One region of the Mangrovibacillus sp. Mu-81 genome, then DNA from elsewhere that is predicted to be linked to it. Evidence: riboswitches for the same ligand, from Rfam matches in the RefSeq annotation. Region 1 holds a riboswitch; the other holds the start of a gene.

Evidence for each region. A riboswitch is a leader RNA that binds a small molecule or an ion and turns the genes downstream of it on or off. The one in region 1 is predicted to bind cyclic di-GMP.
Region 2: linked by a shared signal. The riboswitch ahead of V6B33_RS19310 (EAL domain-containing protein) and the one ahead of V6B33_RS06375 (anti-repressor SinI family protein) in region 1 are both predicted to bind cyclic di-GMP.

The regions. Positions count from the first base shown of each region.
Region 1 is NZ_JBAJHU010000002.1:572,741-579,941, forward strand. Features, by position in the region: gene V6B33_RS06355 (hypothetical protein) at 107-280, opposite strand; gene V6B33_RS06360 (single-stranded DNA-binding protein) at 300-674, opposite strand; gene V6B33_RS06365 (YwpF-like family protein) at 1,033-1,473, shown strand; gene V6B33_RS06370 (helix-turn-helix domain-containing protein) at 1,566-1,886, shown strand; gene V6B33_RS06375 (anti-repressor SinI family protein) at 1,920-2,063, opposite strand; cyclic di-GMP riboswitch class I at 2,089-2,221, opposite strand; gene V6B33_RS06380 (TasA family protein) at 2,613-3,272, opposite strand; gene V6B33_RS06385 (helix-turn-helix domain-containing protein) at 3,544-3,852, shown strand; gene V6B33_RS06390 (class D sortase) at 3,849-4,436, shown strand; gene V6B33_RS06395 (hypothetical protein) at 4,469-4,747, opposite strand; gene fabZ (3-hydroxyacyl-ACP dehydratase FabZ) at 5,058-5,492, opposite strand; gene V6B33_RS06405 (DNA-directed RNA polymerase subunit beta) at 5,617-5,892, opposite strand; gene V6B33_RS06410 (flagellar hook-basal body protein) at 5,908-6,750, opposite strand; gene V6B33_RS06415 (flagellar hook-basal body protein) at 6,827-7,201, opposite strand, start outside.
Region 2 is NZ_JBAJHU010000013.1:49,048-56,248, reverse strand. Features, by position in the region: gene V6B33_RS19325 (CAP domain-containing protein) at 1-211, opposite strand, end outside; gene V6B33_RS19320 (DmpA family aminopeptidase) at 489-1,538, shown strand; gene V6B33_RS19315 (DNA-3-methyladenine glycosylase) at 1,613-2,197, shown strand; cyclic di-GMP riboswitch class II at 2,306-2,388, shown strand; gene V6B33_RS19310 (EAL domain-containing protein) at 2,466-3,179, shown strand; gene V6B33_RS19305 (ABC transporter permease subunit) at 3,381-5,339, shown strand; gene V6B33_RS19300 (helix-hairpin-helix domain-containing protein) at 5,355-5,819, shown strand; gene V6B33_RS19295 ((S)-benzoin forming benzil reductase) at 5,946-6,701, shown strand; gene V6B33_RS19290 (Na+/H+ antiporter NhaC family protein) at 6,764-7,201, opposite strand, start outside.

The DNA.
Region 1 (7,201 bases):
ACAATTGGACTTGAGACAAATACGAATAGGTTGGACAGAAATTATATTTGTAATTGGATATGCGTTCTGAAGAGTTCTAAGGTGGAGCTATTATGCGAAGGATTCCTTAAGATGTGGTTTGCAGGACGGCTTTCGGATAATCATAGCCTTGTTCAAGTGCCGTGACCCGTTGTGACAGGTAGAAATTCTCGACGTTTGCCCTTGCTACTTTTTTGATCAGTTCTTCATTCAATTTTTCCAATCGGTCGATTCGCTGTTCCAGCGTTTGCAGGGTTGCCACGTGTTCCCCTCCTTTCCTTTTAGAATGGCAGCTCGACTGGTTCTTTTTCCGGGGCCGGATCTTTTTCAGACTGCGGCTTCGGATCAAGGAATCTGATCAATTCGGCGACGACTTCGGTGACATAGATTCGCTTGCCTTGATCATTTTCATAATTGCGGGTCTGAATCCGGCCCGTAATCCCGACGACCGAGCCTTTGCGGCAATATTTCTCGGTATTATCGGCAGCCTTGTTCCATAGCTTGCACAGGACGAAATCCGCATCCACTTGACCTTGCTGGTTTTTGAACTGGCGGTTCACGGCAACTGTCACATTGAGGACCGACCTTCCTTCCGCCGTTTTCCTCGCTTCAGGATCCTTGGTGAGTCTGCCCACCAGGGTTACTTGATTGATCACCTTCATTCAACACTCCTTTCTCTTTGGAATGTTTTCATCTTACACTCCCTCTTTCAAGCTTGTAAAATTGTAGATTTATCGAATCCGAAGCCTGATCACCCTTCAATTCGACAAATTGCCCTAGGGAGATTTCCCATTTTTAAACCCAAAAAAGGCCAAATATCAGAAATTGGACTTTTTTAACACAATTACATATTAGGGATTCCATTCCCTCTGTGATATAATTTTTTTAACTAGGCTTTTTACGATTTTTTTACCCGTAATCAGCAAGTGCACACGGACCTGCAACACGAACGAAGAGCTACAATCTTTTTGGGTACTGCCTTTCACTATAACCTTTTATGGGAGATGTTCGTTCATGAAAACCTTTAAAGTGATTTCACTCCAGGTAGTGGATAAAGAGGAACTCCATGATTTCGACATTGAGGACGGTCTGATCATCAATAAAGAGGATGGAAACAGCACTTGGCTTGTGGAAACGTATATGTCCCAGAAGCACCTCGAGTTTTTCCAAAAGGTCCAGCAGCAGAAGGATGATTTGGAAATCCAGGTCGTTATCTCGAACAAAGCCAATGACCCTGCCGCGTTCTTGACATCCATCCGCGGCATCAAAAAGATAAATGACCAGATGAGTATTTTATTTGAAGGAAAATTAAAGAAGCAGCGTAACGAATATGCAGAACTTCTATTGGACGACTTGGTTCAAAAGGGATATTCCGGTGATGAACTGGTGAAAGAATTCCGAGAAAAGATGGTGTCTAAGCCTCGCATACCGGCTACCTCAAAACCGAGTGTCTAATTTTGCGACAATATGTAAACTTCTTATAGAGCAGATGTTGACGGTTTGATATAATAAGATTATCGAAACGATTTTATAGGCAGGTGTCCACTATGATCGGAGCACGAGTGAAACGATATAGGCAGGAAAAAAGAATGTCAATGACAGAGCTGGCAGAAAAAGCCGGGGTTGCCAAGTCATATCTGAGCTCCATTGAACGAAACATCCAGCAAAACCCATCCATACAATTCCTGGAAAAGGTTTCTGCCGCTTTAGGCATTCCGATGGACGCATTATTGCATGATGATTCCGGGGATAATCCAGTCGATCGCGAGTGGATTAAGATCGCTGAAGAAGCGTCGGATTCAGGGATAACAAAGGAACAATTCCGCGAGTTTATCGAATTCAATAAATGGAAACTAGGTAATAAATAAAGTCTTGCAAGTGGATTGCAAGACTTTTTCTATTTATACGATTTTGTATCCAGTCGCTTCCATTTTTTTATGGCTTTGCAGATACTCTCTAATTTCTTTTTTTGAAATTCCCGCATCCAGTGCTTGTTTGACTAGTTCGATCCATTCTAAATCCAGTTCACGCTTCTCCAATTCCATTCCTCCCAAAATACAAGTATGTATTTCAGGCAATCCAGCCATCCTAGTCGCCTGATGAGTACTTTCTTATGTAAACCACTATCAAACTGCACTCATTTTCTTACCTTAGATCTGTGACTTTGCGTCCCTACCTTTCAATAGGTTTGCCTTTGTCTGACTAGCCCCTTTGAACTAAACTCATTATACTAATAAAAAACGGCTCAAACTGTTGTTTTTTGTCTTTTCTAATAATTAATTTTAAACATTTTTCCAACATGATTAGATGTTTATTGACAAAAGTTTAGGGAATTTCTTGTTATTGGTTGGATAATAGAAAAAAATGGAAGGTCTTATGTCGAAACATTACGAAAGCTTTTCATTTTTTTGATTGCGATATGCTTCCAATTTCTTCTTTAATGGAAGGACTTTATCATTAATATTCTGGAAAGTGTTGGAGTCGTAAAAAGAATGCTCCGTCAAATCATATCCACAGGATGGACAACTCCATTTTCCGCTTTCCGAACTGCTGAATGATGCTCTTGTACAGCGGGTGCATATTTTTTTATACATTTATGCCTCTTTCCTTTCTTTGAGTGGAAATTGTGGTAGTTTAATTTTCTTTGATGCAAATTTTCTACCTGTAACCATGTATAAGCTGAACCCGCTGATAAATAGAACCATTCCCATCAATAAAAACTTATAATAATCCGTCCCTGTATCAGGCAGGATACCCCCACCATTATCAACTGGAGTTACTGCACCATTCGAGCCTTCCACAAGGAAATTGAACTGAAATTCGGTTGAGAGACCCTGAAATTCATTCCCCAGTTCATATGGAATTTCGATTGAAATTTGCAGTGTTTCTGATGAGCTGCTTTCTAAAGCCCGGAGATCCAGCTTTTTAAAATCCTTTACCTTCCCCTCTGCCAGGATTGCTTTTCCATCACTGATTTCCAGAATTAATTCATTATAAAATTTCTCTGATCCCTTTAAAAATGTGTTAGAAAATAGATAACGAAAATCCTGTTTCCCTTTATTTGATATGGTGATTTCCCTGGATATTTTATCTCCCGGTTTAACATTCGTAAGATGGAACAAAACCGGAGATGGACTAATCGATATATCTACTTCCTTTTGTTCTTTGCTATTCTCTTCTGCTTGATAAGTATCAGGAGAAAACATAAACATTGAAATGATAAGAATGCAAAAGATTTTATTATATTTCTTCATTTAACGATCTCCTTTAGTTAGAATTTCAGCTTATCTCCTGTCTTATGTCTTATGTTCGTTTTAAAGAACTGTTAACTTCAGTATATTAGACTCGATATTTTTTTAAAAGTGGGAAATTTCTTTAAATAACAGGCAAACTCATGCATTTTCGTTCTTTATATCGAAAAAACTCTGCATTACTCACGTTTACGTTTTTTATAAAATACTATTTGTTCTATATAATGAAATTACCAATACTGTGAAGGGACTGAGTTATTTGGTAGGTGAAGTATTGAAACATTATCGCGATGAAAGGGGGATGACCATCAATGAACTGTCTAATCTTGCAGGAATCTCCAAGTCTTATATAAGTTCCATAGAAAGAGGATTGCAAAAAAACCCAAGCATCCAGGTCCTTCAGAAACTGGCAGATACGTTGAATATCTCACTCAGTCAATTACTTGAATGTAAATCAGAAGGATTTACGATTGATGAAGAATGGCTCCAGTTAGTTAATAAAGCGATTGAACAGGGACTGACTAAACAAGAGTTTCTCGAATACATTCATTTCATCCAATTTAAAAGGGAGCAGCGCATGTGAAGATCAATTTTATTAAGTTCTTGAGTATTGTCTTACTGGTCGGCGGCGGGTCCTTACTTGGATATTCCGGATATCATTTGACAGATCAAAAGGTACAAGAAAAGAAAGCATTGCAAGACGCACAAAATATTGTGAAAGCTTCCGGAAACGAGGAAGAAACATCAGAAAGTATTTCCTATTCCTTTTCGCAAGGTGATGTAGTGGGAATCCTCAATATACCCAAACTAAATAAAGAACTGCCGATTATTGAAGGGACGGACGGAGCAGAATTGGAAAAAGGGGTTGGTCACTATTCAGATACCAAACTGCCCGGTCAAAAAGACCGCATTTTTTTAGCCGGACACAGAGATACTGTATTTAAACGCATGGGGGAAATTGAAAGAGGGGATATACTTGAGGTTCAATTAAAATCCGGTTTTCATCAGTATGAAGTGTTTGAAACATTTATTGTAGAAGAAACCGATCTATCTGTCCTGAAGACCACGGCCCCTGATGAAATTTTGACACTTTCCACTTGCTACCCCTTTGAATACCTCTCAAGCACCGAAGAACGATACATAATCAACGCCCGCAAAATGAATTAAGCGTAGAAGCAATAAGCCTCTACGCTAATTTCTTACTGGTCCTTATTATCCTCATCCTTCATATCGAGGTCATCTTCCACTGCATCTTCTTCAGGCGTGTTCTGATCTTGTCCTGCGTCTTTGTCATTTTGCTGGTTCTGATCTTGTTCCGGATTCATGTTGTCATTTTCATCCTGATTATCTTCAGGCATTTCTTCTTCAACTGGTGCATCATCCTCCGGAGGCGGCTCCTGATCGTTCATGTTACACCCCACAAGAAGCATCGCTGCCAATGCTGATCCACTAAGGATCGATACTAACTTTTTACTCATGATGTATGACTCCTTTCACCTATTAGATTGTTGATGTAAGACCGCTATTAGTGGTCTTTCGTGGTTAGCTTTCCCTTAAAATTAATTTAGTTGCATGGATTTTTGAGTTTTTTTGGATTGGGTTGGATTGATTTTTGGTGAGAGGGTAGTATGTGTGTCCGTGGTATGTAGTATGAGCCTGCTCATTTGAACTGATCTGTGGCCTGGCTCAAATTCAAGTATTTCTAAACACCAGGCACAACCTTCCCAAAAACAAAAAAAGCCCCGCAGCAACCAAAAAGTCACCGCAGAACCGATTATCAAAAAAACCTTATTCTTCCTTCTCCCCAAGTGCAAACATCATTTCCAGTTCACACACTACTTCACCATCAACCGTCGCGACGCCTTTTCCTTTACCGATCGGACCTTTGAAACGGATCATCTCCACTTCCAGTCTCAGCTGGTCACCAGGCTTCACCTGACGCTTGAACCGGCATTTATCGATGCCGGTAAAGAATGCCAGACGCCCGCGGTTCTCTTCTTTCTTCAGCATGGCCACTGCACCGACCTGCGCAAGCGCCTCTACGATGAGAACGCCGGGCATGACAGGATAATCAGGGAAGTGTCCGTTAAAGAATTCTTCGTTTGCCGTTACATTTTTGATACCGATCGCTTTCTTGCCTTCTTCTACTTCCAGGATTCGGTCCACCAGCAAGAACGGATAGCGATGTGGAATGATGTCTTTGATTTCGTTAATATCAAGCATTGATTATGTACCTCCTGTAATATCTAACCTTTCTCCATTGTACATAATTCGACTGGAGAATGGAATAGCTGACAAAGGCCCGCCACGGAGTGCGTGAACACACTTCAGGACGGGCCTTTACAGTTTATTTTTTCACGACGATGTCGATGATGTGCTGCCAGGTTTCTTTTTTGAATACATCAGTCGGATTGCCGTCTCCAATGACGCCGTAGCCGACCATAGCCCCCAGTATAAGACTGGCAGCAAGAAGGAGAATGACGAGAAGGATCCGGAGCCAGATCGGAAGCATCCGGACGCGCACCCAGCGCTGCTGGTTGGCTTCATTTTTCTGGTTTACCTTTTTCTCGGCTTTGACTGTTTCTCTTGTTTTCGCTTCTTGTACCAGTTCTTTTTCACTCATCGCTTACTACTCCTTTTACCGTATACCATTCACGAGGCCCATCATCTGGTCCGCAAGCGAGATTGAACGCGCCTGGAACTGATAGGATCGTTGAACATTCAGCATATCTGTCATTTCTTTTCCAATATCGACGTTAGAGGCTTCAAGAGAATTCTGTACCATGGAAATGCCGGTTCTGGCACCGCCGGTCACATTGGTCAGCACTTCATCCGCTCCGACTCCCAATTCATCCAAATTCTCGGGAAGACCTACTAGGTTACTTCCATATTGACTTAAGAATTGTGGTTTTTCAATGGAAACTATTCCTAGATTCACTTGTTCCGCTTCACCATTCGCACCGTTGATCGTGAGCACTCCATTATCCCCCAATTCAAAATTAGAGGCTTCTTCTGAAAATGTGATGAAATTATCATTCTCATCCAGGACGGGGAAGCCGCTTCCATTCACAAGCATCGATTCACCGTTCCCCATCGGACTGGCAAAGAACGCACCGTCCCTCGTGTAGCGGACAGCGTTCGTTTCGCCGTCCTGTGCAAGCACCTTAAAGAACTGCCTGTCGCTTGTCATTGCGAAGTCCAATGAACGTCCTGTCGGCTTCAGGGATCCCTGGGACAGGATCAACTGAGCCTGGGACAGCTTGGCTCCCGTTCCCAATCTGATTCCAAGCGGGGTCAGCCTGCCGGTCTCCATACCGGTCCGCTCCTGATTGCGTACATTCTGCACCATTAACTCTGCGAAAGACGCTTCTCTCCGCTTGAAGCCGGTCGTTTCCGCATTCGACAGGTTTTGACCGATCATATCCATTTGTCTTTGCAATTGGCCCAGCGTATTCGTCGCTGTGATCATTGTCCGGTTCATGTCAATTCCCCTTTATTATAAGGTATTTCTCTGTGAATTTCTAACTCAACATTTAATTGAAAAGAACTGTTGCTTATCAATTCACCCGTCCGATCTCATTCGCTGCTTTTTCCATGCTTCGGTCGTAAGCTTGAAGTACTTTCTGGTTGGCTTCAAAGGCACGGTAAGCCGTCATCATATCGGTCATCGTGCGGGAAGCATCCACATTCGAACGCTCAAGATACCCTTGCTTTGTTGAAAAAACAACACCGTCAGCTTCATAAGCATTTTGCAGCGGCACATTGCCATCTGTTGCAAATAAACCGTCACCCTGCTTGATCATCGTGTTCGGGTTTTCAGAAAATCCGATTGCCAGCCGGGCAACCGCCGTGTCATCAACGAGAATTTCTCCGGTTTCGCCAACCTTGAAATCATCGGTTTCCAACTGGATCCGTCCGCCATTTTCATTCAA
Region 2 (7,201 bases), on a different contig from region 1:
TGCCGTCATTTACATTAGCACCGCCCATATCCGCCGCTCTGCCGCGATCTGAATTTCCGTTGGGATAATCTGCGTTGCCGTAGCTTACAGGGTCATAGTTGACGTCTCGCGTCCCTGTAAGGTTCTCATTGCCGTCATTATTGTTACATGCTGTTAAAAGCATCAAAGGGACCATCGCACATATGCTTATCAATCTAAGATGTTTTTTCAAATTGCTTTCCTCCATATGATTTATTATCACGGGCTGAATGGCTATGGATTGCTGCCACAGTTATTAATATTTGCACCTTCCAAGTGCGATATTCTGAGAAATATGTGGGAGTGCAAGTGCCAGGCTATGGAACGATGTGGTTAATTTATGTGTTAAAAAATGGTGCCTGGCTCAAAGGCTGGATCGAGCCAGGCACCGAATAATAAAGAGAAAAAGGTAATACCCCATTTAAAACCGAATAATAAAAGGAGTAGATTATAAAGGAGTGTCCAGTTTCATGGAGAGAAAAAGACTGCGTGACCTTGGAGTGAAGATCGGTTCTTATCCTGCGGGGCCAGCTAATAGCATTACCGATATAGAAGGTGTCAAAGTGGGGCATCAAACACTTTATCAGGATAGAGATGGGAAAGCTGTACGCACGGGTGTGACAGCTATTTTGCCTCATGAAGGTAATGTCTTCAGAGAAAAAGTCTTCGCAGCCACCCATATCATCAACGGATTCGGCAAGACGGCGGGAACCATTCAAATCGAGGAATTGGGTGTGCTTGAAAGTCCGGTCATGCTTACAAATACCCTTTCTGTCGGAGATGTCATGAGGGGAACGATTCAATATATGATGGAGGAAAACCCGGAGATCGGCGACACGGCAGGAACGGTCAATGTATTCGTGGGGGAATGCAATGACGGGTATCTGAATGACATCAGGGGACTTCATGTAGCCCCGAATGATGCCGTGAAAGCCATTCTGCATGCTCACTCAGAATTCATTGAAGAGGGGTGCGTCGGTGCCGGGACCGGGATGCTCTGTTTAGGATACAAGGGTGGTATCGGTACTAGTTCCAGGAAACACAAATTTAATGATGAGCATTACTCAGTCGGTGCCCTTGTAGTGACGAATTTCGGACGTCGGTCTGACCTGCGCTTCCCTGTTGAGAAGGAAGAAGAACGGGAAATCCCGGATGGATCGATCATGATTATTTTGGCCACGGATGCCCCTATGAACGAAAGGCAGCTCAAGAGGCTGGCGAAACGGGCGTCATTCGGTCTTTCCAGAACCGGCTCTTATGCAGCGCACGGAAGCGGTGATATCGTCCTTGCTTTTTCTACTGCCCACAAGATTCCACATCAACCTTCTGAAGAAAATACGATGACATACTCGTTCATTAAAGAAGATGGGGAGATGATCTCCACGCTATTCGAAATGGCAGTCGATTGTGTCGAGGAAGCAATATGGAATGCCCTGGCGAAGGCAGAAACGACGTCAGGAAGAAGTGGCAGGAGAGTGGAAGCCATTCCGTTGGAGGTGCTGACCGGGTTAAAGACATAATGGAAAAAATATTGTTTTCTCCTGAAAGCATTGTGGAAGTATAAGGATAGGATACAAGGAAAGGATGTGAAACGATGAACTATACACCATTGCCTCTTTCTTTCTACAATCAGCCGACGTTAGAACTCTCCCAGTCACTTTTAGGCTGTGTGCTGGTAAAAGAAACAGAGGAAGGGACCGCTTCAGGCTACATTGTTGAAACAGAAGCTTATCTCGGACCTGAAGACAGGGCAGCCCACAGCTTCGGTAACCGTCGTACGAAACGGACGGAAATCATGTTTCATGAAGCCGGCCGTGTTTATACGTATGTCATGCATACCCACTGCCTCGTCAATGTCGTAGCTGCAGCGCCCGGGGTGCCGAATGCAATTCTGATACGTGCCGTTGAACCGTTGGAGGGACTTGGTTTAATGGAGCAGCGAAGGAAAGGGCAGCCGATGAAAAATTGGACGAGCGGCCCGGGTAAACTGACGAAAGCCTTAGGAATCACCATGGAGGACTATGGAAGTTTTTATACAGAACCTCCGCTTATCATCGCAGAGGGATATACTCCAGATGAGATTGCTTGCGGCAAGAGAATCGGCATTGATAATACGGGAGAAGCTAGGGATTATCCGTACCGTTTCTGGGTCAAGGGCAGCCCGTATATCTCCAGGTGAGACTGTGTATTTTAAATTTTCTAAAAAATAAAGAAAAAACACACCAAATGGACTAGTTTTATGGTATATTTTACTTAATGCAACCTAATTCTACATAACATGATAAATTTCGCATTGGGAGCTGTGAACCTGACATGATAGATGGGCGCTTACATTCAGGGGAGCTAGTAGCGCAACCGACCACATACGGACGTATCCTCGTTCTTTCATGTGGTCTTTTTTCTTATACCGTTCCAAAAACCTACCATAAAGAGAGTACAGGGGTTATATGAATATATTTTCGATTTTCCAAGATGACTTTATCTATCATGATTACCAGCCTTTATACACAATTGAACAGACTCAATCGCTTTACGGATATGAAGCGCTGCTTCGGAATACGCATAAGATGAATCCCGAAAAGCTTTTTCAGTCTGCAATAAAGGCAAATATATTATATAAACTGGATACCCTCTCCATTTCCAAAGCAATCGAGGGATTCTTCCATAATCGAAATCAGATTGGGAAGCTGTTCGTGAATGTGTATGTCACAACGATCTTACATCCCAGTTTTCACAAGTATTTTGATTATCTTATGGACGCATTTCCCACTCTGCGGGGGAGGCTTGTTCTTGAGCTGAATGAGTCCACCCCGGACGAGCTCTGGCAGAACCCATTATTAGCGAAAACATTGAAAAGCCTAAGGCACTATGACGTTTTATACGCGATTGATGACTTCGGTCAAGGTACAGCATCCATCAAAAAATCCATAGAATTTGAACCTGATATTATCAAGCTCGATCGGTACTTTGCGAAAAACCTGGCTGAAAGTGAAAGGAAGCAGCGGTTCCTCTCTTTCTTTAATCAATTTTATGGAAACGATACCCTGATCATATTGGAAGGCATTGAACAGGAGGAAGATATGCTGGTGGCCAAAGAGCTGGGAATCACTCTTGGACAGGGGTACTACTTGGGAAGGCCCAGTAAGCAGCTTCTTGCTTAACGATGGAGAAGACCGGATTTTCAGTTATAGATGGACTGAAAACCCGGTCTCCTTTTTACTGAAAAAGCTGAATGATTGGATAGCGGCAAACATTTGTAAGGAATTGTTATAATTGAAATAAAATTGAAATAATTCAAAAAATGGATTAGACTGTAGAAAAAAGAAAAAAGGGGAATGAAGATGAAGTATATGAGGTTTCCGATGAAATTGGTTTTCTATTACATTCTCGGTCTTCTCGGAATCATGGCGATAAGCGTAGCTCCTCAAGCTGTCAGGGAGAGAGGGCTGTATAACTTTATCGGGTACTTCGAGGAAATCATCCGATTCATCTATGCATTTATGGATATAGACAGCTGGAGTTATTCTTATAAAGGATATACTGTACATTTCATGGAGATGCTCTGGGAGCCGTATCTGTATTCCTTGCAGGTATTAGGCGGTGCCTTGGCAATAGGACTTCTATTGGCATTTGTGTTAACCGTCATCACAGTATTTCTCCCCCGCTGGCTGTCATCGTCACTTAAGAAGCTCCTGAACATGCTGGAAACAGTTCCTGATCTGTTGTTTGCTTTCTTGCTCCAGTTGCTTATCGTATATATCTTTCAGAAATTCGGGTTTGAGCTGATGCAATTTACAGAATTGGGAGAGGAAAAAATCTATTTGGCCCCCATGATTACACTCTCGGTCATTCCCATGATTTCATTCTTTCGTATCCTATTATTGATTACAGAGGAAGAACTGATCAAACCGCATATTGAATTTGCACAGAGTAAAGGGATGTCCAAAGGGAGAATCTTGTTCTCCCATGTTCTGAAAAACATATCACCGAGCTTTTTCTACCACGGAAAAATCATTATCTGGGGAATGCTATCAAGTTTGTTTGTGATTGAAACAATCTTCAATATGAGAGGAATTACATATTACATTGTCCAGGATTTCAGACCGATGGTGATTGCCATTTCCCTTATGCTTATTTTCACCCCGTTCTTTGTTCTATATCAAGGGGTCTACCTTTGGGTAAATGGTGGAAGCATGGAAGATGAAACGAAGTATAAGAAAGATAAGAAGAAATGGACTGAATGGAAGATCTGGGGGTGGCTCGGTACGCTAAGAAGGTTGTGGTGGCAGCATATGCACAACCCTAAGTTTGCTGTAGGCTGCAGTGCGCTTATCATTATGATTCTATATAGTTTTGGTCATTCAATATTAAAAGAAAAGCCGATCAAATTCATTCAATTTATGCAAAACGAAGAGGGAAGGATCATTTCTGCTCCTCCTCATAAGCCGTTTGGTGAAATGATCCTTGGTTCGGATATTTATGGATACAGCATTCTGGATCAGTTGATTGTCGGTGCAAAGTATACATTAGTATTTGCACTGGTTGTCGCTTTATTACGGGTGGTCGGAGGATTTTATTTAGGGGTTGTCTATCACTTTTACTTGAAAGAAAACAAGAAGAATTGGCTCAATCGGATGGTCGACTCCATTCATTTCCTCCCTTTAAGCCTGATTGCTTACTTATTGCTGAGACCTGTTTTATGGGGATTGCCAGTGCTCGGATGGGATAATTCAATGTTTGAGCGTCTTATGTATGAAGCCATCATACTCACTATCCTCGTCTTGCCATTAACGACCGTATTAATCGGGAATGAACTGAAACTGATAGGAAGGAAAGATTTTGTGCTGTCGGCGAAATTGCTTGGAGGCAGTAACAAGCACTTACTCTGGACGCATCTCTTCCCTCATCTTGCACCGAGATTATTCATTATATTCGGCAATCAATTCATTCAGACCCTTCTTATACTGGTGCATATGGGATTATTCCATCTGTTCCTGGGCGGAACCATCATCACCGGGGGCGACATGCCTGACCCGCCAAAATCGGGGACATTCGAATGGGCGGGATTGATCAGTTCTGCCAGGTATTCACTGATGACCGGAAAATATTGGATTGCGGTTGCTCCGCTTGTTGCGTTTATGCTCGCCATCATCGCCATGCAGCTCATCGTACAGGGTGTGAAGGAGATCCAGCAGCAGAAAGTCGGGGTACTGGTTGACAATACCCCTATCCAAACAAAGCACAAGCTGGTGAAAAAGAAAACATACCAGCCTGTATTGGAGGATTTCCAGTTTACTCAGCAGCATAATCTTAAAGGATAGAAGGGGGAAATGGATATGAGTGGTACAAGACCGAAGCTGCCCTTGACAGACGAAGAGAGAAAATCATTGCGCCGGGAAAAGATTAAACTGAGCGACCTTTATGAGCTTACTCCTGAAGAATTGAGTGACAGATTGAATCTATCGTTCGAGAGAGCGCGTTATTTAGTCGGGATGGCCATTTTTCAGAGAATCCCCTCAATCGGTCCGAACATGGCCCATAATGTAGTGGAAGATCTTCAATACTATTCATATGAAGAGATTAAGAATGAAAAAGGGGAAGACCTCACCCTGACGCTCGAGAAGAAATACGGAGTGTGGATGGACCCTTGCGTGGAAGATTCCCTGAGGTGTGTTGTACACCATGCCCGTAACCCGGACAGCAGTAAGAACTGGTGGGACTTTACCGAAGAGAGAAAAGCATACAGAAACAAGCACGGCTACCCGTCTGACCGTCCGACAAAAGCGTGGGATGCGCGTTAAGTAAATATCAGTAACCAAGGAGCTTCCCTTACTCAACGATGAAGCTCTTTTGGATGAGAGGATCAAAAGTTTTTGTGATTCATTATGTCTCCTATATAATCAAAGAATAAGAAAGGAGAGGGTCACATGGATTATGCAATGATTACTGGAGCCACAAGGGGGCTTGGCGAGTCAATCGCGAAACGTTTCATTGAGAAAGGGATTTCACTCATCAATGTTTCTAGGTCGGATAATGCTTCGTTAAGAGAGCTTTGTGAAGAAAGAAGCGTATCCTATCAGTTCTTCCAATGCGACCTGTCTGATCCGCAGGAAACAGAGGAAATGATGAGGGAAGCGGGAAGTCATGTATTCAGCTTGAATGCAGACCGAATCTACCTCGTGCAAAACGCAGGGGTAGTGACGCCGATCAATCCTTCGGGGCAGGTGGATAACAGCGATCTCAAGAAGAGCGTCCATGTGAACCTGCTGTCGCCCATGATTGTGACGAATGAAATGCTGATGGCTTCGCAAGGATCCAGTAGTCAGCTGATCATGGTCAACGTCAGCTCAGGGGCAGGGAGCAGACCTGTTTACGGCTGGAGTACGTACTGTTCCACGAAAGCGGGAATCAATATGCTGACAGAAACCGTGAGCCTGGAGCTTTCAAAGAACGGGAGCCGGCATAAAGCCATTGCTTTCAGTCCAGGGGTAATGGATACCGATATGCAGGGTACAATCCGTTCCTCTTCGGAAGAATCATTTGCAGATGTAGAAAACTTTAAGAGATACAAAGAGCAGGGCATGCTGAGAGACACGGATACAGTCGCAGAGGTCCTGGTGAAGCTTGTAACCGAAACAGAAATCGAATCAGGCAAGCTTTATCATGTGAATGATTTATTGTAATTCTGTATTGACAATACAAAGAAAGAGACAAATCTCAATTAAATGAGATTTGTCTCTTCTTTTTACGAGCGTACTGTGCTCGGTTCGGCTGCTTTGGATCGTGTGAACTTCGGCAGTGCGAATCGGATCGCCACCAGACCGCATACTGCTGTCAGGATTGGATAGAAAGCATATGGAATAACGCTTACTGGTGATATTCCTGCCGTTTCTGCAACCAATAATGCCTGTGCTCCATAAGGGATCAGGCCTTGAACGGAGCAAGAGAATATATCCAGAATACTAGCAGACTTACGGGCGTCTACTCCATAATTGTCACCGATCTCTTTTGCCAGCGGACCTGCAATGATAATAGAAATCGTATTGTTCGCCGTGCAAAGATTCGTTGAACTGACAAGTCCTGCTGTTGCCAATTGTGCTCCCTGCGGTGATCTGATCCTGCGGGTGGCAAGATAAAGCAGCGCCTGGATGCCCCCGTTATAGCGGATAAGTTCAACCACGCC